One region of the Bacillus sp. GW823-FHT06A11 genome, then DNA from elsewhere that is predicted to be linked to it. Evidence: riboswitches for the same ligand, from Rfam matches in the RefSeq annotation. Region 1 holds a riboswitch; each other region holds the start of a gene.
What was found. Region 1 has a riboswitch for S-adenosylmethionine ahead of mtnW (2,3-diketo-5-methylthiopentyl-1-phosphate enolase). Riboswitches for the same ligand answer to the same signal wherever they lie in the genome.
Positions count from the first base shown of each region.

Region 2: another riboswitch for S-adenosylmethionine. It lies ahead of AC1Q8L_RS17815 (M20 family metallopeptidase); the one in region 1 lies ahead of mtnW (2,3-diketo-5-methylthiopentyl-1-phosphate enolase).
Region 3: another riboswitch for S-adenosylmethionine. It lies ahead of metK (methionine adenosyltransferase); the one in region 1 lies ahead of mtnW (2,3-diketo-5-methylthiopentyl-1-phosphate enolase).

Region 1 covers NZ_JBXAHS010000002.1:720,256-727,162, forward strand. Annotated here, with positions in the region: gene AC1Q8L_RS12330 (NAD(P)-dependent oxidoreductase) at 1-678, shown strand, start outside; gene AC1Q8L_RS12335 (DUF3909 family protein) at 684-1,016, shown strand; gene AC1Q8L_RS12340 (hypothetical protein) at 1,052-1,327, opposite strand; gene AC1Q8L_RS12345 (1,2-dihydroxy-3-keto-5-methylthiopentene dioxygenase) at 1,616-2,128, opposite strand; gene AC1Q8L_RS12350 (methylthioribulose 1-phosphate dehydratase) at 2,106-2,744, opposite strand; gene mtnX (2-hydroxy-3-keto-5-methylthiopentenyl-1-phosphate phosphatase) at 2,741-3,400, opposite strand; gene mtnW (2,3-diketo-5-methylthiopentyl-1-phosphate enolase) at 3,397-4,641, opposite strand; SAM riboswitch class I at 4,706-4,811, opposite strand; gene AC1Q8L_RS12365 (pyridoxal phosphate-dependent aminotransferase) at 4,876-6,054, opposite strand; gene AC1Q8L_RS12370 (carbon-nitrogen family hydrolase) at 6,069-6,907, shown strand, end outside.
Region 2 covers NZ_JBXAHS010000003.1:701,748-708,654, forward strand. Annotated here, with positions in the region: gene AC1Q8L_RS17795 (alpha/beta fold hydrolase) at 1-693, opposite strand, end outside; gene AC1Q8L_RS17800 (TetR/AcrR family transcriptional regulator) at 752-1,318, opposite strand; gene AC1Q8L_RS17805 (SDR family oxidoreductase) at 1,694-2,458, opposite strand; gene AC1Q8L_RS17810 (Lrp/AsnC family transcriptional regulator) at 2,626-3,066, shown strand; gene AC1Q8L_RS17815 (M20 family metallopeptidase) at 3,233-4,438, opposite strand; SAM riboswitch class I at 4,527-4,628, opposite strand; gene AC1Q8L_RS17820 (AAA domain-containing protein) at 4,705-6,907, opposite strand, start outside.
Region 3 covers NZ_JBXAHS010000002.1:58,225-65,131, forward strand. Annotated here, with positions in the region: gene pckA (phosphoenolpyruvate carboxykinase (ATP)) at 39-1,625, opposite strand; SAM riboswitch class I at 1,854-1,975, shown strand; gene metK (methionine adenosyltransferase) at 2,145-3,344, shown strand; gene AC1Q8L_RS08755 (hypothetical protein) at 3,571-3,750, opposite strand; gene AC1Q8L_RS08760 (MogA/MoaB family molybdenum cofactor biosynthesis protein) at 3,987-4,496, shown strand; gene AC1Q8L_RS08765 (molybdenum cofactor guanylyltransferase) at 4,493-5,095, shown strand; gene AC1Q8L_RS08770 (glycosyltransferase family 4 protein) at 5,374-6,516, opposite strand; gene AC1Q8L_RS08775 (phosphatase PAP2 family protein) at 6,529-6,907, opposite strand, start outside.

The DNA.
Region 1 (6,907 bases):
ATGGTTGGATATCCACATGATGTAGAAGAAGTGTATTTTGGTATAGAAGGAATTATAGAACATGCAAAAGAAGGTACGATAGCAATTGACTTTACGACATCTACACCTACTTTAGCAAAACGTATTAATGAAGTTGCAAAAAGCAAAAATATATATACGTTAGATGCACCTGTCTCAGGAGGAGATGTTGGTGCGAAAGAAGCAAAACTCGCAATTATGGTAGGTGGAGAGAAAGAAATATATGATAGATGCTTACCTTTACTTGAAAAGTTAGGAACAAACATTCAATTACAAGGACCAGCTGGGAGTGGACAACATACAAAAATGTGCAATCAAATTGCGATTGCTTCCAATATGATTGGAGTATGTGAGGCTGTTGCTTACGCGAAGAAGGCTGGATTGAATCCAGATAAAGTGTTAGAGAGTATTTCAACAGGGGCAGCAGGTAGTTGGTCATTAAGTAATTTAGCTCCTCGAATGTTAAAAGGAGACTTTGAGCCAGGATTTTATGTAAAGCATTTTATGAAAGATATGAAAATTGCTTTAGAGGAAGCAGAGAAATTACAATTACCAGTCCCAGGCTTAAGTTTGGCGAAAGAATTGTATGAAGAGTTAATTAAGGATGGCGAAGAAAATAGTGGAACACAAGTATTATATAAAAAATATATAAGGGGGTAAACGAGGTGGACCTTCAAAAGTTTGATGAGATGATTGATACTGTACAGCGAGCTACTTGTATGCAAATTAATGAAAAACAAAAAGAAGCTTTTAAACAAAAATATGATTTTGAACCAGACTTTGAATATGGAAGAGATGAGAAGGGGCATTATGTAATTCGAACCTCTAAAAAGATGTTAGAAGAAATGGAGTTTTATTTGGCATTGAAATATGATCGTGATGGAGTGGATCTTTATATGCAAGCTGAGATTGACGGTATATTTCATGTATCTGTTAGCTATGGTGAAGATGCCCTACATCTACAAGAATTGTTTCAATTTCTAGAAGAAAATAAATAAAAGTCCTCATTTGAGGACTTTTATTTATTTAGTCATTATAAGTTAGAAGCGCGGCGACATCGTTCAACCGGGAATGGGATAATTTGTGCGATGTGATTAGGACCAAATTGTTTTGTACGAGCATGGCGTATTATATAAAAAGCACACAGAATTGAAACAGGAATAGCGCCGAATAAACCAAATAATAAAGCGCTTACACAAGATGCGACAAATCCTAAAACACCAATTTCTAACTCTTCCATAATAGCTCCTAAAATAACAGGAAATGCTCCACATGTAACTCCAAGTATAAGTGCGATAAGTAAGCTCATGATTATCCCCCTCTGTTTGCGATATTATTTTCCTTCTTAGTTAATTGTAGTATATCACATTTAAAACAGAATTTTCAGAAAGATTTCAATAAATGTTCAATAAATGTTCAAAAAATACACTTGAAAAATCAAGGCGTTAAATTTGTGATGAAATGGTACTTTTGAGTAAATAAAAAATCAGGCTTATTTCAAAAGTGAAATAAGCCTGTTCCATAGGAGGATGTATATATGTAGAGTGAATAAAAGTTTGGAAAAGGGGATCCAAGTCCTTTTATTCAACTAACTACCTTAATAGATTGGAACCCAGCCTTCAGTTGTTACAAAAATACGAATAGCTACAACTTGACGATCATCTTGCAAGGTAAAATAATGTCTTGCATTTTCTGGAACAGATATTAGATCGCCTGGCTCAAGTTCAACATCAAAGAATTTCCCATCTTTGCCTTCAATAGCGAAAATGCCATGACCACTGACGATAAAGCGGACTTCGTCGTCTGTATGATGATGTTCTTTTTGGAAATTAATTAATAATTCGTCAAGGTTAGGTGTGCTATTTGAAAGTGAAATTACATCATGTGCTTTATAACCTCGACGTGCTGAAACATCAGCGATTTCTTTTGAAAAAACAGCTAATATTTCAGCTTTGTTTTCATCTGTTAAAGAATAATTTTCATTTAAATGAGTAGGAAGTTTAGAAATATTCCATTTCTCATATAAAACGCCTTCCTCTTGTAGAAATTTAGATACTTCCACTTCATTTTCAATACGAGTATTTACTTCATGAATACGAATTTGCGCCATTAGAAACGCCTCCTTGAATTGATAATAGTTTTATATGAAATTGGAATAAAAACTCATAAGCTTCTAATCTCTTCTTTGCATCAAAGCTATCTCGGCCCCATACGGTAATACCGTGGTTACGGATTAATACCGCTCCCGAATCACCTTGTATATGCTTTCGGAAGTTTTCTCCAAGCGTTGGGATATGGGCATGGTTTTCGATAATAGGAATGTGAATTGTTGCCCCTTCTTCCCAAATATCGAGAGCTTTAATAATTTCTTGATTTTGAAGGGTAACTGCATCACTATATAAATTTGTGATGACATTATTATCAGTTGTATGAACATGAAGTACGCACCCGGCATTCGTATTGTTATAAATATGTGTATGCAATATTGTTTCTGCTGAAGGGCGTAATTCAGTCTCTAAAACGGGAACTCCTACATGATCTACTAATAGAAAATCATCTGGAGTGGTTTTTGTTTTATCTTTACCGCTTGCTGTAATGAGAAAAGTAAGTGGCTCATGACTAACTTTTATAGAAATATTACCACTTGTTGCTGGGAACCAATTTCGAGTTGTTAATTCTTTTTTTATCTCGCTTAAGTCATACCATTGACGAAAAAGTTGTTTCATGATTTCACCTCCAACAAATGTTTTAATTCATTTTGAATATCATGGAATGTTTCAAACGGTGTATAAGCAATATAATTCTCTTCACACTTTGTAATAAGGAAGTCACGAGCAAATACTTTATCTGCTTGTTTCGCAGCTTGTAAATCAGTAATTGAATCTCCAATCACAATATGGAAGTCATTCGTATCACTCAATTTACGGATGAGTGATGATTTACATAATCCGCAATGATTTTGACAATGATGATCACAAGGATGAGGCCAATTCACCGTAATGTATTCATTTGAAAAATCTGTTTCATTACAGTAAATTTGCTCTTTTGGAATGAGTCCTTGTAAGAGTGGATAGACGAAGAAATCCATTCCACCTGATATAACGTAAAAAGAAATGTTATTTTCATTTACAAATTGTATAAATTCATGAAAACCATTACGAATTTCAGCAGTTTCTATTAAAAATTGAATAATTTCATCGTGCAGATGAGTAGGTATTAATCGAAATAATTGAGAAACACCTTCTTGAATAGATAGCTCTTGTGATAAAATTCTATTCTTTACTTCTTCAGCTTCTGGTGGTGCGAATTTTTCCATAATGGACATAATGTTATCATTATTTGTAATCGTGCCATCGAAATCACAAAATACTTGAATACTCATAATTTCACCTCATGAGAGGGATTTCCCCATATTTGTAGTGCACTATGCAAATTTATGTCATCTACTTCATGGAGTGGTTTATTTTGCAAAGTAGCATCAATTGCAGTACGGAAAGCTTTACCACCGCCTTGCGCTCCATTTGGATGTCCATGTATCCCGCCGCCAGCATTAATAACAACATCTTTACCGAAATCTCGTACAATAAAGGGAACGAAACCAGGGTGAATACCAGCAGATGGAACAGAAAAGCTCTTCTTGAAAAATGCATCGTCTTCAGTTAAATATTTTGAGATAGCAAGAGCTTCCTCTTTTTCTAGCGCAACACTTCCGTATGGAGATGGGAATAATGAAAAGTCAGCCCCAGCATAGCGTAGTAGCTTTCCGAGTAATAATGGAGATGAAATTCCATATAACTTAGATGCTGAATAAGCACCACTTACAGCAGGGTGTGCCATAATAGGAACTGGGATTTCATCATCTTCTGCAAGTGATTGCAGTACATCTAGTCCGTAAGCAAATACGTTAAATAATAGAATATCAGCTCCAGCTTGCACTGCACGTTTCGCATTTTCTTTTAAATCAAAAGTTCGTCCTGTTAAATTTACGGCATATAACGTTTTATGTCCGTATGTTTCATATACGGATTGTAAAACTTCTTTTCCAGATACAATGCGTTTCGTAAGTGGTGTTAATGCATTTTCAAATAATATTTCATCATCTTTTACTATATCTACACCACCACTTGCTTGATCACGTAATTGCGTTTTTAAATACCCAATATTTCGTCCAATCATTCCTTTAAAAATACTCATTAAAAGGGGACGATCATGCACTTGTAAAAGGTTTCGAATCCCATCTATCCCGAATTTTGGACCAGGAAAATGTTCTTTCAATTCTTCTGAAAAAGTTAAGTCAATTAATTTTACTTCGCCATCAAGGGATAGCTTTCCAAATGTAGTCGTTAAAATTGCTGGTAAATCTGGACTGAAGTTTAATAACGGATATTCGATTTTAATAATTCCGCGTTCTACTTTTTTACGTAAATACGAATTCGTATGTTCATGTTCAGCTAATTCCTCAATATGAATGACGTTGCCTTTATGTTGCTTTAATTGTTCTTGCAATAATTGTGGCAAATGAGTCCAAGAGCCAATTGTTAAACCAAGAGCAATTTGCTCAGCTTTTTTTTCTAAGTTATGTGAATCATCATGGATTAAATACGTCGCTATAATTCCGCTCATTGTTATAACCTCCTAGTTAAATAAAAAAACCTCTCAGCTAAGGAGAGGTTTTTTTACAACCAGCTCCTTATCTGTCAGCATAATGCTGCGAGAATTAGCACCGTGTCTACGATTGTAGATCGGTTGCCGGGTTTCGTCGGGCTCGTCCCTCCACCTGCTCTTGATAAGAAGTATTTAGAAATGTTTAAATTTTTAAGATAACTGAATTTTGTCAGATATTTTTCATGTTGTCAATTACTTTTTGAAAAAATTTAATTTATCAATTCGATTAATGGCTTCTCGTAATCTATCTTCTGTATGCAAGAGACCAACACGGACATACCCTTCGCCATGTTCACCAAATCCAACACCAGGAGCAACTGCAACGTGTGCTTTTTCTAGTAAAATATCAGAAAATTGCTCGGATGTATAACCTTCTGGTACAGGAAGCCATGCAAAGAATGATCCGGTTGGAATGTCTACATTCCAACCAATTGAGTGACAAGCTGAAATAAGAGCGTTTCTCCGAGATTCGTAACTATTTACAAGATCTACTACACAAGACTGTGAACTTAATAGTGCTTCGCGAGCAGCATCTTGAATTGCACCAAAAATACTAACATACATATGATCTTGCAATAGGTTAATGGTTTCGATGACACTTTCATTTCCAACTGCAAAAGCAATACGCCAGCCAGCCATATTGAAAGTTTTTGATAACGTGTAAATTTCAATTCCTATATCTTTCGAACCATCTGCTTGCAAGAAACTAACAGGTTTTTGACCATCAAATCCGATAGCACCGTAAGCGAAATCGTGAACAACTAATATATTATGTTTATTAGCAAAATGAATGGTTGTATCAAAAAAATCTTTTGATGCAGTAGCACCTGTAGGGTTATTTGGATAGTTTAAAAACATTAACTTTGCCCGTTCAGCGATAGAGTCGTCAATTTTTTTATAATCCGGTAAAAAATGATTTTCTGCAATAAGCGGCATGGTTTCAAAGTGTGCCTTTGCTAAGGCAACCCCAGATAAATAATCTGGATAGCCTGGATCCGGAACGAGAATTGTATCACCAGGATTTGTAAAACAAATTGGTAATTCTACTAGTCCAGCCTTCCCACCAAACAAAATAGCAACTTCAGTTTTTGGGTTTAATTCGACGCCGTATTCACGTTTATAGAATGTAGTCACGGCTTCCTTTAAGCTTTCATGTCCGCGAAATGGCGGATATTTATGATGAATGGTCTTTTCGGCAGCATCTTGTAAAGCTTTTACGATATGCTGCGGTGTTGGTTGATCTGGATTACCTTGACCTAGATTAATAACATCGTGACCAGCTGCAACGACTTTGTTAACTTTTGCAACAAGTGAAGCGAAAAATTGTGTTGGCAATGATGTTACTATCTCAGAAGGTTGAAATAATTTCATACTTTCCACCTCTTTTGAAAGTTGTTACAATTCTAGTGACAAATGATATAATCTTTCCAGTATTTTGTAAAGAAAAAAATAAGAATGGGGCTGAAAAAATGAAAGTCGCATGTATTCAAATGGATATTGTTTTTGGAGATGTAGAAAAAAATATTGAGAATGCTAAAAATAAAATAAGCGAAGCTATGAAGGAAAGGCCAGATGTTATCGTCTTACCAGAACTATGGACAACAGGATATGATTTAACGAGACTTTCTGAAATTGCAGATAGGGATGGAGTGGAAACGAAAGAAAAGTTAATAGAATGGGCGAAGCAATATGATGTACATATTGTTGGTGGTTCTATAGCAAAGCAAACAGAGCAAGGCGTTACAAATACGATGTATGTTGTAAATAATGAAGGACAGCTAGTCAACGAATATAGTAAAGTACATTTATTTCAGCTTATGGATGAACATAAATATTTAATAGCCGGTAATGGTACGGGCGAATTTAAGCTGGATGATGTTGAATGCGCTGGAACAATTTGTTATGATATTCGTTTTCCAGAGTGGATGCGTGTCCATACTGCTAAAGGGGCAAAAGTATTATTTGTTGTAGCTGAATGGCCATTAGTTCGTTTAGCACATTGGCGTTTGCTATTGCAAGCAAGAGCAGTTGAAAATCAGTGTTATGTTGTTGCATGTAATAGAGCGGGAAAGGATCCAAATAATGTATTTGCGGGTCATTCTTTAATTGTGGACCCTTGGGGTGAAGTTGTAGTAGAGGCGAATGAAGAGGAATCAATTTTATTTGGAGAGCTTGAATTCGAGAAAATTAAAGAAGTACGTAAAGGAATTCCAGTTTTTGCGGA
Region 2 (6,907 bases), on a different contig from region 1:
TGAAATAAGTGGTAACCTATATCCCTTACCTCCAGGAATCATTGGCATGAGCCCTCTTCGCATACTCATCACAAGCAAACCTAATCCTGCTATCTGCTCTGTACTCCCTGTTTTACTACTACCGACTACAGTTGGCGGATTAATTACAGAAAGCGGATAACCTACTGCTGATGCCTGCTGACGGATATAAAGATCTGCTAAAAATTTTGTTCTCTCATATGGATTTTTTATTTTCAAATAATTATTTCCTTCTTGAAACACATCAATTGCAATCTTGCTATTTTTATCATCAAAGGGACTCATATAACCTACAACATGAATAAATTGTTGCAAGCCCTTCAATTGATGAATACTTTTAGCTAAGTCACTAATATGTTTGGCACCATGTAAAAATACGGAAGCTGCCTCTTTACTTGTCGCTTGAATATCCATGGGGCCTCCTGCGTGAATAATCACATCCGTTTTCAATACCCTCTCCTTATCTTCAGCACTTAGACCTAAATCTATTTTCGTCAAATCACCTTCAATAAAGTGCATAACTTCCTTTTTTAAGTTTCCTCTTTCTTGAAAAAGGCGTATTGCTTTACTTTTCGACCTTACTAAAAGAAGAATTTTAACATCCTCTTTGGCTAATTCTTTCACTAATTGCTGTCCAATAAAGCCTGTTCCACCAGTTAAAAATACTGTTCTCATATAAAATCCCCCTTTTAGTACTAATCAGTACTAATTTGATTTAAAAAAAATGCTTCTTTTATCGAAGCAATTTTAAAAAATGATCTGCTGTTTTCGTGATTACAGTTGCATCCTTCAATGTTTCTGAAATAAATAACGCTCCTTCAAGATTTGTAATAAAAAGTGATGCAACCTCATCAATATGAATCGTATTTCTAAATTCTCCATTCTCTACCCCTTGTTTAAGTAATAGAGAAACTTTCTTTTGTAATCCTGTAAAAAAAAGACCTATTTTTTCTTTTATTTGCGTGGCCTGTTTAGGACTTTGAATATAAAGAGTAATAAATGGACAGCTCCCCTTATACTCTCTCGACTGAACTCCTTGTGATAATTGCTTTAAAAACAGTTGGATACGATCTTCAACTAAAAATTGGTTCTGAGAAAGTACGTCATCAATTGCAGATTGATACATTTCAATCCAATAATCAACGACCGCTTCTAATAATACTTCCTTATTAGAAAAGTGATAATACACATTAGACTTTGAAACTTTGCTTACACGTACTAATTCATCCATACTTGTATAAGCAAACCCTTTTTCTAAAAATAATGTTGCAGCTACTTCAATCACACGTTTTTGATTCATTAATTTTACCTTTGTCATAACTAGAACTATATAGTACTAATTTAAATATTACAAGTATTTATGTTAATTTAGAAAAAAGTTTGTTTAAAAAAGTTCCACTAACATTGATTTTACTGCAAAAAAAATCTTATTTTGAATAAAGTTGAACTGAACCCCGAAATTGTTAATTCACTATCGTCTAATAGAGGTCACCATACATACCCATCAACTTAAGAAAAAGAAATGCCCCCTTATTCAAGTTGCCTAGCCAAAAAATCACGTTTTAATAGACTTCTTTAGCATGCCTATCTTTCTATAAATTACCAGATATGAAACAAGGATCGTTTCATATCTAGTAATTTACTTGATTAGCTTGATGGGTATGGAGTAGTGCCCCTATAAACAAAACCCTCCAGAAACATCTAAAATCTGCCCTGTTATCCAGCGGCTATCAGCAGAAGCAAGGAATGCTACTGCATCTGCAATATCTTCAACTTGCCCTATTCGTTCGAACACAGATGAATTCGTAGCAAAACTTCGTATTTCCGGATCATCTAGCAATTTTGCATTAATATCTGTCTTCGTATATCCAGGCATAATTGTATTCACTGTTATACCTCTTTCTCCGAGATGTTTAGCTAGAGGAAGTGTCATCGTATTTAATGCACCTTTACTTAAGCCGTATGCAATTGAGCCTGTAAAACCAAGTCGTACTTCAGCTGATGAAATGTTAATAATACGCCCCTCTGCTCGTAGTAACGGCAATGTTTGCTGAATTAAGAAGAACGGTGCCTTAATATTTACAGACATAATTTCATCAAAAACTTCTTCTGTCGTATTTTCAATCGTTCCTTGTGTACCTATCCCTGCATTGTTTACTAAAATATCAATCTCTGATGTACCAACCCTTACTTGTAATTCATTCTTCAATTGTTCTACTAGCTTCTTGACACCATCAATTGAATTGAGTTCTGCTTCAATTAAGAATGCTTTTCCTCCATTAGATTCAATCTCACTAATTGTTTCATCTGCAGCTGCCTTATTTCGTCCGTAGTGAATCACAACTAATGCACCGTCGTTTGCCAATCTCATTGCAATCGCACGACCAATACCGCGACTCGCCCCTGTTACTAACGCTACTTTCCCATCAAGATTCTTCATTTTTTCCATCCTTTCTAAATTTCCGTTTAAAAAATCCAACACTTATATTTTCATGCAAACACCGATAATTTTAAATATAGATTTATAAGTAATTCAGTTCGTTCACTTATGATATTATAGTTATAACTTACGTTTTACTTTAGAAAATAAAATAAGGAGGCTACACAATGCAAAACACAGTAAAACTGGATGAAATCGATCATAAGATTATGAACTTGTTGTATGAAAATGCGAGAATTTCTGTTTCAGAAATAGGACGGATTATATCCATGACGCAACCTGCTGTAAAGGAGCGTATGAATAAACTTGAAGATCAAGGAGTTATAGCGGCTTACCGAACGAAATTTGAGCCTTCCAAAATTAATAAAAGCATTCAAGCATTCATCATGTTTAAAACGAGCCAATGCTCTGATTTCATCCAATATTGTAATGCCGCTCCTGAAGTAACTGATTTATATCGAATTAGCGGGGAATTTAATTATATGATGAAGGTCATGAGCGATTCGATGGATTCCCTCGCTGCGTTTTTAGACTCGTTAATGCAATTCGGATTATCATCTCCTTTAATTGTTTTAAAGAGTGAGTTCGAGGAGAAATTGTCATTCTAATAAAGGGATACGTATTATCCTCACTAACAGTAAAATTTTCTCTTTCTTGAGAAAAACCAACAAAATCAATGACTAGCAAACAAAAAAGAACATTGATTTTTCAATGTTCTTTTTATATCTCTACTTATTAATTAGATTGCTCTTCGAAAAGAGCGCCTTAATCCCCTTACCCCTGATTCCTCTGTGCCTCCCTAAACTCCTCCTTCATCTTCTCTAACAACCCTTCTTCTGTAATTAATCGATACGCTGTATTCGCTAATGCTTTTGCCGATGTAATTAATGCTTTATCTCCTAGTTCTGAACGTGCTGCTTCTCTAAATTCATTCGTATGCGCAATTAAGTCATCTGGACCAATTTTAATGTACGGATGAATTGTCGGCACAACTTGGCTGACGTTTCCTGCATCGGTTGAACCAATCCCTACTCTTTCTTTACGATTTACATCTTCACCTAATAGTTCTAGTTCTTCCGCTACGATATCGTTATATGTTTTTGTTACGAGTAATTCATCGATTTCATTTTGGAATTGATGGATTTTTACTTTTGCACCTGTTGCTAACGCTGCTCCCTCAGCAATGTTTCTTACTTTTTCTGTTACTTCCGCGCATCTCTTTCGCGTTGCTGCACGGATGAAGAACCTAGCCGCGGCATAGTCAGGAATAATGTTAGGTGCTTTTCCGCCTTCTGTAATGACGCCATGAATTCTCACGTCTGACGGAAGTTGTTGGCGAAGTGCGTTTATACCGTTATAGAGCTGAATAACCGCATCTAATGCATTAATCCCTTCTTCTGGTGAAGCTGCAGCGTGAGCTGTTTTTCCGTAAAAATGAAAATCAAGTGGATCGACTGCTAGTGAAGGACTCGTTGTCGCTGTTTTTCCGCTCGGATGAATCATAAGCGCCGCATCAATGTCTTTAAATAAACCTGCCTTTACATAACTTGATTTCGCGCTACCATTTGGCCCACCTTCTTCTGCTGGTGTACCAAACACGACAACTTCCCCGCCAATTTCTTCAAGTGTTTCTGATAATGCAATTGCTGCTGCAACGCTAATTGTGCCAATTAAATTGTGACCACACGCATGGCCTAATCCTGGTAAAGCGTCGTACTCCGCTAAAAATGCAATTGCCGGTCCTTGTTTTCCAGAACTTTTTCGCGCAATAAACCCCGTTTCATGTCCAGCTATATTGTGCTGCAACTGAAATCCTGCACTGCCTAGCAATAAACTTAACGTCCTAGATGCGTAAAACTCTTGGTTACCAATCTCTGGATTCGCATGAATATCATGACTTGTTTCTATGTACTTTTCCTTATTTCTTTCGATACTCTCTTCAATTGTTTTTCTTTGTGACGTTACTCCTGTCGCTCCCATTGTTCTTCCTCCTTTTATTTTCACGTAAAAAAGCCTCTTTCTAAAAGATAGAAAGAGGCTTCTGTATATACAGTCAAAATGAGCTTCTTTCTTATCTTTCAAGTTACCTTGCTGGAATTGGCACAGTATTCATAACGAATCCGCTGCCGAGGTATCATAGGGCCAGTCCCTCCACCTCTCGTGATAAGAATTTTCATAAAATTATATTAAATTATTTTTTATTCTAAGTTCATTCCAAGTAAAAGTCAAGGAATTCCTATCCGAATTTACCGAATATCTAAAAATCCTTTTAATACACCAATTGTCTCAGGTGCTTGCAGTCTTGCACATACGTACGGAAATTCCGTACTACCTTCAAATATCATTTGAGATGTAAGCGGTGCGCCTGCCCAGAAGATTTCATCATCAATTACTAAGAATGGGAATGCTTTATTTTGTCTTTGTAACTTTACATTTTTCAGCGGAACTGGTCCATCACTATAAACTGTTATTTGTGCATTTGTACGCATTAACGCTTGCCATACTCGTTTATCTACTTGTTTCGTACTTGGCAGTGAAATAATAATTTTTCGTTTTGCGGCTAAAATATCTTTTAATAGCCCTTTCGGCTCTTCAAGATTCATTTCCATAAACCAGCGTAAACGTTTCGAAATTTTCCGTTCCCACAATTGTCTTGATGTCGTGCGATCATACACATCTCCGTGACGTTCTATATGAGCTGTTAATTGTGATAACGCTTGTTTTCTAGAAAGATTTTTACGCATATAATGGCAATCTGATAATTGAATGAACTTCCCTCTCGCCCTTGTCACTGCTACATTGACGAGGCGATGATTTTTATGGTCAAAGAATAACACGCCAGGTCGTTCTTGCGGATAACTGTCAACCGTATCAAAGATCATCATATCTCTTTCAGAACCTTGAAACTTATGAACTGTCGCCGCTAAAACTGGTATGTTTTGATATTTCGTTCTCTGCAACATTTCTCTAATATACGTCGATAAAAAGCGTGACTGCGCCCTGTAAGGTGTCACAACACCAATCGACTGAACACCGTCTAACAATCCGATTAACATCATTTGCATCGCTACTAAACCAGACATAATGTTAAAACGGGAACCAGAAGCAGCATCTTTTAACGAAAAAGCTCCCATTTGGCTCGTATCAAATAAAACACTCGCTTCATTTGCGAACGGCTGCAATTGCGCAAGTTCTTTACGCTCTGAAACAGACGGATGATCGTATACTCTATTTTTATAAATAAACGAATTCGTAAACTTCGATATATCCGCATGCATACGTCTTTGTTCCTGCAACATAAATAGGTTTGGGTGTGCTTCTGATTTATTAACAGACTCAACAATCCCAGCATGGTAAAACATATCTTCCCCAAGCCATTTGCGAACGAGTTCATGGTTCGCCATCGCAATTGGAGGTAACTGTAAAAAGTCACCGCAAACGACGATACGTTTCCCAAGTGAAGCAGCTAATGCGATTTGCGGAACGAACGCCATACTCACTTCATCTACGACAACTAAATCGAATGTACGCTCATAAATAAGTGAATCAATGGCACATTTCGATAAAGTTGCACCAATTACTTTCGCATTTTCAATATATTCTTTTTCTACTTCTTTAATTTTCGCCTTTTGCTTTCGAAGCTCACTTTCAATCTCTTGTATACGCTTCTTATCGGCAGATGTTGCTTTATACGATAAGATTTTTTCACGAAGATCTTGGCGTGTCTCTTCTAAGTAGAGTCTTTCCTCACCCCATGATCCGTTCGTCGTTTCAACTAATTTCGATGCAAGTAACGTTTCATGATTTCGTATATGTTCATGCTGACTATAACCGTAACGAACAATTTCGCCAGGCGTCCATTTCTTTTTCTTTTCAATTTGCTTCGTTACTTCACTCATTAATACGTCTACTGCCGCGTTACTATGAGCTAACACAAGTACCGATTTTCCTTTTTGATAATGAGCCGAAATAATACGTGATAAATTGTAAGACTTCCCTGTTCCAGGTGGTCCCCATACGTACGTTGTCGGATTGTAAAATGCGCGATATGCCAGTTCATTTTTCGGATTTTTCATCTTCTCAATATGTTTCGGACTGCTCGTCCCATCAACGAGACGCTTTATACGATTACGTTTTAGCTTATCTTTACGTGCTTCTTTCAATCGCTCTTGCAGTTGCTCTAAAAGTTGCCACGGTTCACTGTATAAAACCGCTTCTCTTATTTCACCTTGTATATAATCATTTAATTTCAGTTCTATTTCTAATCCATGTACAGATAATACTTCTCCTGTCGCTTCCTCACCATCGAACTCAATTCGAATTGGTGAACCTTCAGGTAAGCTTACTTCCGAAATAAGCTGAAATACATACACTGTATTCTCATAATCTGTATATAAAAAACGACCGTTCATGATAGAAATTTTACTACCACCTATCGTTTTCCAATGT
Region 3 (6,907 bases), 660 kb from region 1:
CATATGAGTAAAGGGTTATTCCAACAGAAAGTTTTAATTTAAGCGATTGGACCGCCTAAGTTAATGATATCTTCAGAAACGCTTTCGAACTTTTTGAAGTTCTCTTTGAATTCATTTGCAAGCTCGATTGCTTTTGCTTTGTAAGCAGCTTTATCAGCCCAAGTTTGTTCAGGCATTAACACTTCGTCAGGTACACCTGGTACGTGAAGTGGAACTTCAAGACCGAAGATGTCATGTTTAGCTGTTTCAGTTTTTGCAAGTTCGCCGCTTAATGCTGCTTGAATCATTGCACGAGTATAACCTAAGTTCATACGTTTACCAACTCCGTACTCGCCGCCAGTCCAGCCAGTGTTTACTAGGAATACTTTCGCATCGTGTTTCTCGATTTTTTCACCAAGCATTTCAGCGTAGCGAGATGCATCAAGTGGTAAGAATGGTGAACCGAAGCAAGTTGAGAATGTAGCTTGCGGAGATGTAACGCCGCGCTCTGTTCCTGCTAGTTTACTAGTGTAACCACTTAAGAAATGATACATAGCTTGCTCTTTTGATAACTTACTGATTGGAGGCAATACGCCAGATGCATCAGCAGTTAAGAAAATAATTGTATTTGGGTGTCCAGCAACACTTGGCAGTACGATATTGTCGATCGCATGCATAGGGTATGCAGCACGAGTATTTTCTGTTAAAGTAGTATCGTTGTAGTCGGCGATACGCGTTTGGTCATTAATGATAACGTTTTCTAAAACAGATCCAAATTTGATTGCATCGAAAATTTGTGGTTCTTTCTCGTGAGAAAGGTTTACACATTTTGCATAGCAACCGCCTTCAATATTGAATACACCGTTATCAGACCAACCGTGCTCATCATCACCGATTAATTTACGGTTTGGATCAGCAGATAATGTTGTTTTACCTGTTCCAGATAAACCGAAGAATAGTGCTACGTCGCCTTCTTCACCTACGTTTGCAGAGCAATGCATAGAAAGGATATCTTGTTCAGGTAATAAGAAGTTCATAATAGAGAAGATTGATTTTTTCATTTCTCCAGCGTATTCTGTACCACCAATTAGTACGATACGTTTTTCGAATGAAACCATAATGAATGCTTCAGAGTTTGTACCGTCAACAGCTGGATCAGCTTTGAAATTCGGTGCAGAAACAATTGTGAACTCTGATTCATGAGTTGTTAATTCTTCTTCAGTTGGACGAATGAATAATTGATGTACAAATAAATTGTGCCATGCATATTCGTTAATAACTTGAATTGGTAGGCGGTAATTGCGGTCAGCGCCTGCAAATCCTTTGAAGACGAATAACTCTTCTTTTTCTTTTAAGTATTCTAAAACTTTAGTATATAATTTATTAAAATGTTCTTCAGAAATCGGTTGGTTCACAGCTCCCCAAGCAATTTTGTCAGCAACCGATGCTTCTTTCACAATAAATTTATCTTTAGGAGAACGTCCTGTATATTTTCCAGTTGAAGCAGAAACGGCACCAGTCGAAGTTAATTTCCCTTCATTTCGCATTAATACTTTTTCCACTAATTGCGGAACACTTAGTTGAATCTGTGCATTGCTTCCGTTCAATAATTCGTGTAAACCAATTTGGACATTCACAGTACTCATATTTATATACCATCCTTTTCATTTAATGAAATATTTCTCGTAATCCCCAACAAGAGTATAACACAATTATATAAATAATGTATACTATTTATTTCTTTTTGTTTGTGTGAATGTATTATTTCCCTATTAATATTTCATTTCAGGCGTATTGAGAAAAACTTTCAGGAAAATGTGAATATTAATTGACAAATGAATATCATTTCTTTAGTATAGGTTGGGACGGATACTCTCTTATCCCGAGCTGGCGGAGGGACAGGCCCGATGAAGCCCAGCAACCTCACTTGTATTGATAAATGCAGGTGAATAGGTGCTAAAACCTGTGCGAGGCTACAGGTCTCGAACGATAAGAGCGAAGGGCAAAAAGCAGTATGCAAGTAGCAAATTAAACCTTTCCTCTATGTAAAGTAGGAAAGGTTTTTCTGTATGCTTGTGTGGGAGAATAAATGTATGTCGCAGTTTGTGGCAAATTAAGGATGAGTTCCGTACAATATATACAATTACTGTAGGGAGGTTTACCACATGACAAAAAAACGTCATCTGTTCACATCTGAGTCTGTAACTGAAGGACATCCAGATAAAATTTGTGACCAAATTTCTGATTCAATTTTAGATGCGATCTTATCAAAAGACGCAAATGCACGTGTAGCTTGTGAAACAACTGTAACAACTGGTTTAGTATTGGTAGCGGGGGAAATTACGACTTCTACTTACGTAGATATTCCAAAAATCGTTCGTGAAACAATTCAAGGCATTGGTTACACACGCGCAAAATACGGATTCGATGCAGAAACTTGTGCTGTTTTAACATCTATCGATGAGCAGTCTGCTGACATCGCTATGGGTGTTGACCAAGCGCTAGAAGCACGCGAAGGTCAAATGACTGACGCTGAGATTGAGGCAATTGGTGCAGGAGACCAAGGTTTAATGTTTGGTTTCGCATGTAATGAAACACAAGAGTTAATGCCACTTCCAATCTCGCTTGCTCACAAATTAGCTCGCCGTTTAACTGAAGTACGTAAAGATGATACATTATCATACTTACGTCCAGATGGAAAAACGCAAGTTACAGTTGAGTATGATGAAAATGGTAAACCAGTACGTGTTGATACTATCGTAATTTCTACACAACATCACCCAGATGTTACATGGGAAGAAATCGATCGCGACTTAAAAGAGCACGTAATTAAAGCTGTAGTACCAGCAGAATTAATGGATGGAGAAACGAAATTCTTCATTAATCCAACTGGCCGCTTCGTAATTGGTGGACCACAAGGTGATGCTGGTTTAACAGGACGTAAAATCATCGTTGATACTTACGGTGGATACGCTCGCCATGGCGGCGGTGCATTCTCTGGTAAAGATGCAACAAAAGTTGACCGTTCTGCAGCATATGCAGCTCGTTATGTTGCGAAAAACATCGTAGCAGCTGGTCTTGCTGACAAAGCAGAAGTACAACTTGCATACGCAATCGGTGTAGCACAACCAGTATCAATTTCAGTTGATACATTCGGCACAGGTAAAGTATCTGAAGACGTACTAGTAGAACTAGTTCGTAACAACTTCGATCTTCGCCCAGCTGGTATTATTAAAATGCTAGACTTACGTCGCCCAATTTACAAACAAACAGCAGCTTACGGCCACTTCGGACGTACTGATGTAGATCTTTCATGGGAACGTACAGACAAAGCTGCAGCTTTAAAAGAGCAAGCTGGTCTATAATATATGAAAAAAAGCTTTGCGCGGTGAGCGCAAAGCTTTTTTTATTTCGTTTTACTTACAATTTGAATGCATGATTTGCAATATACTTCGCCTTCTAGCTCAATATACTTTTTCGTATTAGTCATGCCACTTGCTGGAAAAGGCATATGAATCCATGCCTTTTCATACGTTTGTATTTCCTTTTACATGATTTACAAAGGGTGGATTTCTTCTGGAAGATATGCAATCAACCTTTCATTTGACGTGCTTTACCTGCGCAAAAGGCACTGCTTAGTAAAAATAGTGTCGCGAATATAATGCTTACTAATGTAGCGTATGGAATTGCACCTTTTAAGGAAAAGCCGACAGTGATTGAAGCGATGAATAAGAGGATGAATGTTGTTGTTAATTTTTTATAAAGTTCCATACTATGTAGACCTCCAATTTATTTTTTAGTACAAGTTTTAAAATTGAATTCTATTATGTAGAAAATATAAAGAGTAACTAAAGATATGTAGTCTAGGAGTATAAGAAAGTGCAGTTTCCTTTTTGTGGGTTAGTATACTTATATTGTATCATGGCGCATGATTGGCTTCATACATAATTGTGTAAAGATATGTATGATAAAATGAAGAAAAGTCTTTAAGAAAGGAAAGATAAAAAATGAGTGTAACTGAACATAAAAAACAAGCTCCAAAAGAAGTGCGTTGCAAGATTGTTACGATTTCCGATACACGTACGGAAGAAACGGATAAGAGCGGACAACTATTACATGAATTGTTAAAAGAAGCGGGCCATACAGTAACCTCTTATGAAATTGTAAAAGATGATAAAGAAAGTATTCAGCAAGCAGTGTTAGCTGGTTATCATAAGGAAGATGTAGATGTTGTATTAACAAATGGCGGTACTGGTATTACGAAGCGTGATGTAACAATTGAAGCAGTGTCAGCTCTATTAGATAAAGAGATTGTCGGGTTTGGTGAGTTGTTCCGCATGATTAGTTATTTAGAAGATATCGGGAGCAGCGCAATGTTAAGTAGAGCGATTGGGGGTACAATTGGGCGCAAAGTAGTTTTCTCGATGCCAGGATCGAGCGGGGCGGTTCGCCTTGCGATGAATAAATTAATTTTACCGGAATTAGGCCATATTACATTTGAGCTACATCGCCAATGAGTAGGTGGGCTGGAATTGTATTAGCGGGCGGTATGTCGAGTAGATTTGGTGAGCCGAAAGCGTTAGCGAGCTGGCAAGGTAGTACTTTTATTGAGCATATTTTGAAAGAGATGACAAGTGCGCTCCAAGAAGTTGTAGTCATTAGTCATTCTGATATAAAAGAGCGAGTAGAGCAATTCGTACAAGTTCCTGTTATAGAAGATATCCCGCACTATAAAGGGAATGGACCGCTGGCCGGTATTGTATCAGGAATGGAATACATAGAAGCAGATTGGTATGCTATTATGCCTTGCGATGCGCCAAATGTTTCGCATGAATGGTTTACCATTTTACTGGAGCAAACGAGCAATGAATATGATGCAGTTGTACCTATTATTAATGGAAGAAAACAGCCGCTGCTTGCAGCGTATCATAACCGTGTGAAAGAAAAGATTTATGCTTTACTTCAGGAAGAGAAAAGAAGTATGGGGCAGCTTTTATCACAATGTAATGTGAAGTATGTTGCTGGAGAAGATGTACAAGCGAATACAGATTGGTTTATAAATGTAAATACAAAAGAAGAATATGTGCAGGCTCAAAAAGACCTTTCAAATGAATGAAAGGTTTTTTGATATACAGAATTGGGGAACAATTGCTGTATAAAGGTATGTGAGTAAGTTGATTTTAAGGGGAATTCTTAAAATCATTATACAGCAAAAACACTGTATAACCATATATTAATTTTTATGGGTTTTTATTACAAGTCTGTTTAGTTATGTTTATTTTTGCTATAATGAATATGGAAATAAATGATATTTCACCTTATGTATCATTCATTCAACTAAAATTTACAAGTGTGTAATAAACTCCCTTCGTTTTTTGAAGGGAGTTTTTCTGTTCAAGCAAGTAACTCTGATGCGGTATGCTGAAGGACTTCTTCATACTGGTTAAGTAAGCCGCGAAAGATCTCATCCCAGCTTTTTGATTTTGCAAAAGATGAAGCTGCTATTCCCATCTGCTCAAGTTTTTCTTCATTTTGCAATAAAGAATAAATGGATGATAGAAATGCATCCTCATTTTTAGGGGGACAAAGAATTCCCGTTTTTCCATCTGTAATAATATTTTTAACCCCGCCACTATTTGCACCAATGACAGGTGTGCCACATGCGAGTGATTCAAGTACGACATTTCCGAATGTTTCAGTAGCTGATGGAAATACCATTATGTTAGAACAAGCATATGCTTCAGCTAAATCTGCACTTTGTAAATAGCCAGTAAAAGTGACATTTGTTTGTGGAACAGCTTCACGCAAATTTGTTGCTAGAGGTCCGTCTCCTGCGATGAGCCAATGAATGTCGTTTCGAGTATGCGATGTTTTAACGATAAGGTTTTGCAACGTATCAATATCTTTTTCAGGAGCAATTCGTCCTACATAGGAAAGAACGTACTTCGCTGTAATATTATATTTTTTTCGGAATAGGTCTGTATTGTAAGCTGGATGAAAGAGTGTGCAATCTACACCACGTCCCCAAATGGAGAGGGCCTGAAAGCCTTTATTTTTTAATTGATGTAATGTTTCAGGGGAGGGAACGAAATTTTTTTGCATATGACTATGAAACCATTTTAAATAGTTCCAAAGCATATTGGAGAGAAATTCAATTTTGTAATAGCGTAAATACGCATCGAAATCAGTATGATAAGAACCGACAACTGGGATGTTTAACTTTTTGGCGTAATACAGTCCACAAAGTCCCATGTTGAAAGGTGTGGCAATGTGAATAATGTCAGGTTTAAAGGAATGAAGTTCCCGTTTAATACGCGGAGTAGGAAAAGAAAAGCGACATTCTGGATATAATATTGTTAACGGGATACTTCTCATCTTGTTCACATTAGCCACGAAATTATCTTCAGCTGTATGTTGAGGGGCGAAAACAGAATAGGCGATCTGTTCTTTTTGAAAGTAACTTGTTAATCGTTCTAACGTTTTCGCAACCCCGTTAACTTGTGGCGTAAAAGTATCGGTAAAAATGGCGACTCTCATCATATCACTCCTTTATGTGAAAAGTGGGATGAATTGATAAAAAGAGATGATGCCAGAGCAAGTGCCAAGGCACATGCCGACGAATACATCTGACGGATAGTGAAGCCCTAAATAAATACGAGAAATACCGACGCATAATGCTAACGGTAATAGGAAAGCAAGTAAGCTTGGATTATAGCAAATAAATGGAATGAAGACAGAGAAAACGGCTGTTGTATGACCAGACGGGAAAGAGTGGTCTTTTAATGGATGGACTGGATATTTCGCATCCTGAATTGTTAAATACGGACGTTTTCGTGGATACCACCTTTTTAATATTTGTACAGGAATATGGCTAATTGCTAAAGAAATAGCAGCAGCGATTGCCGCTTGGTGTAAAGTCCCTTTTGCA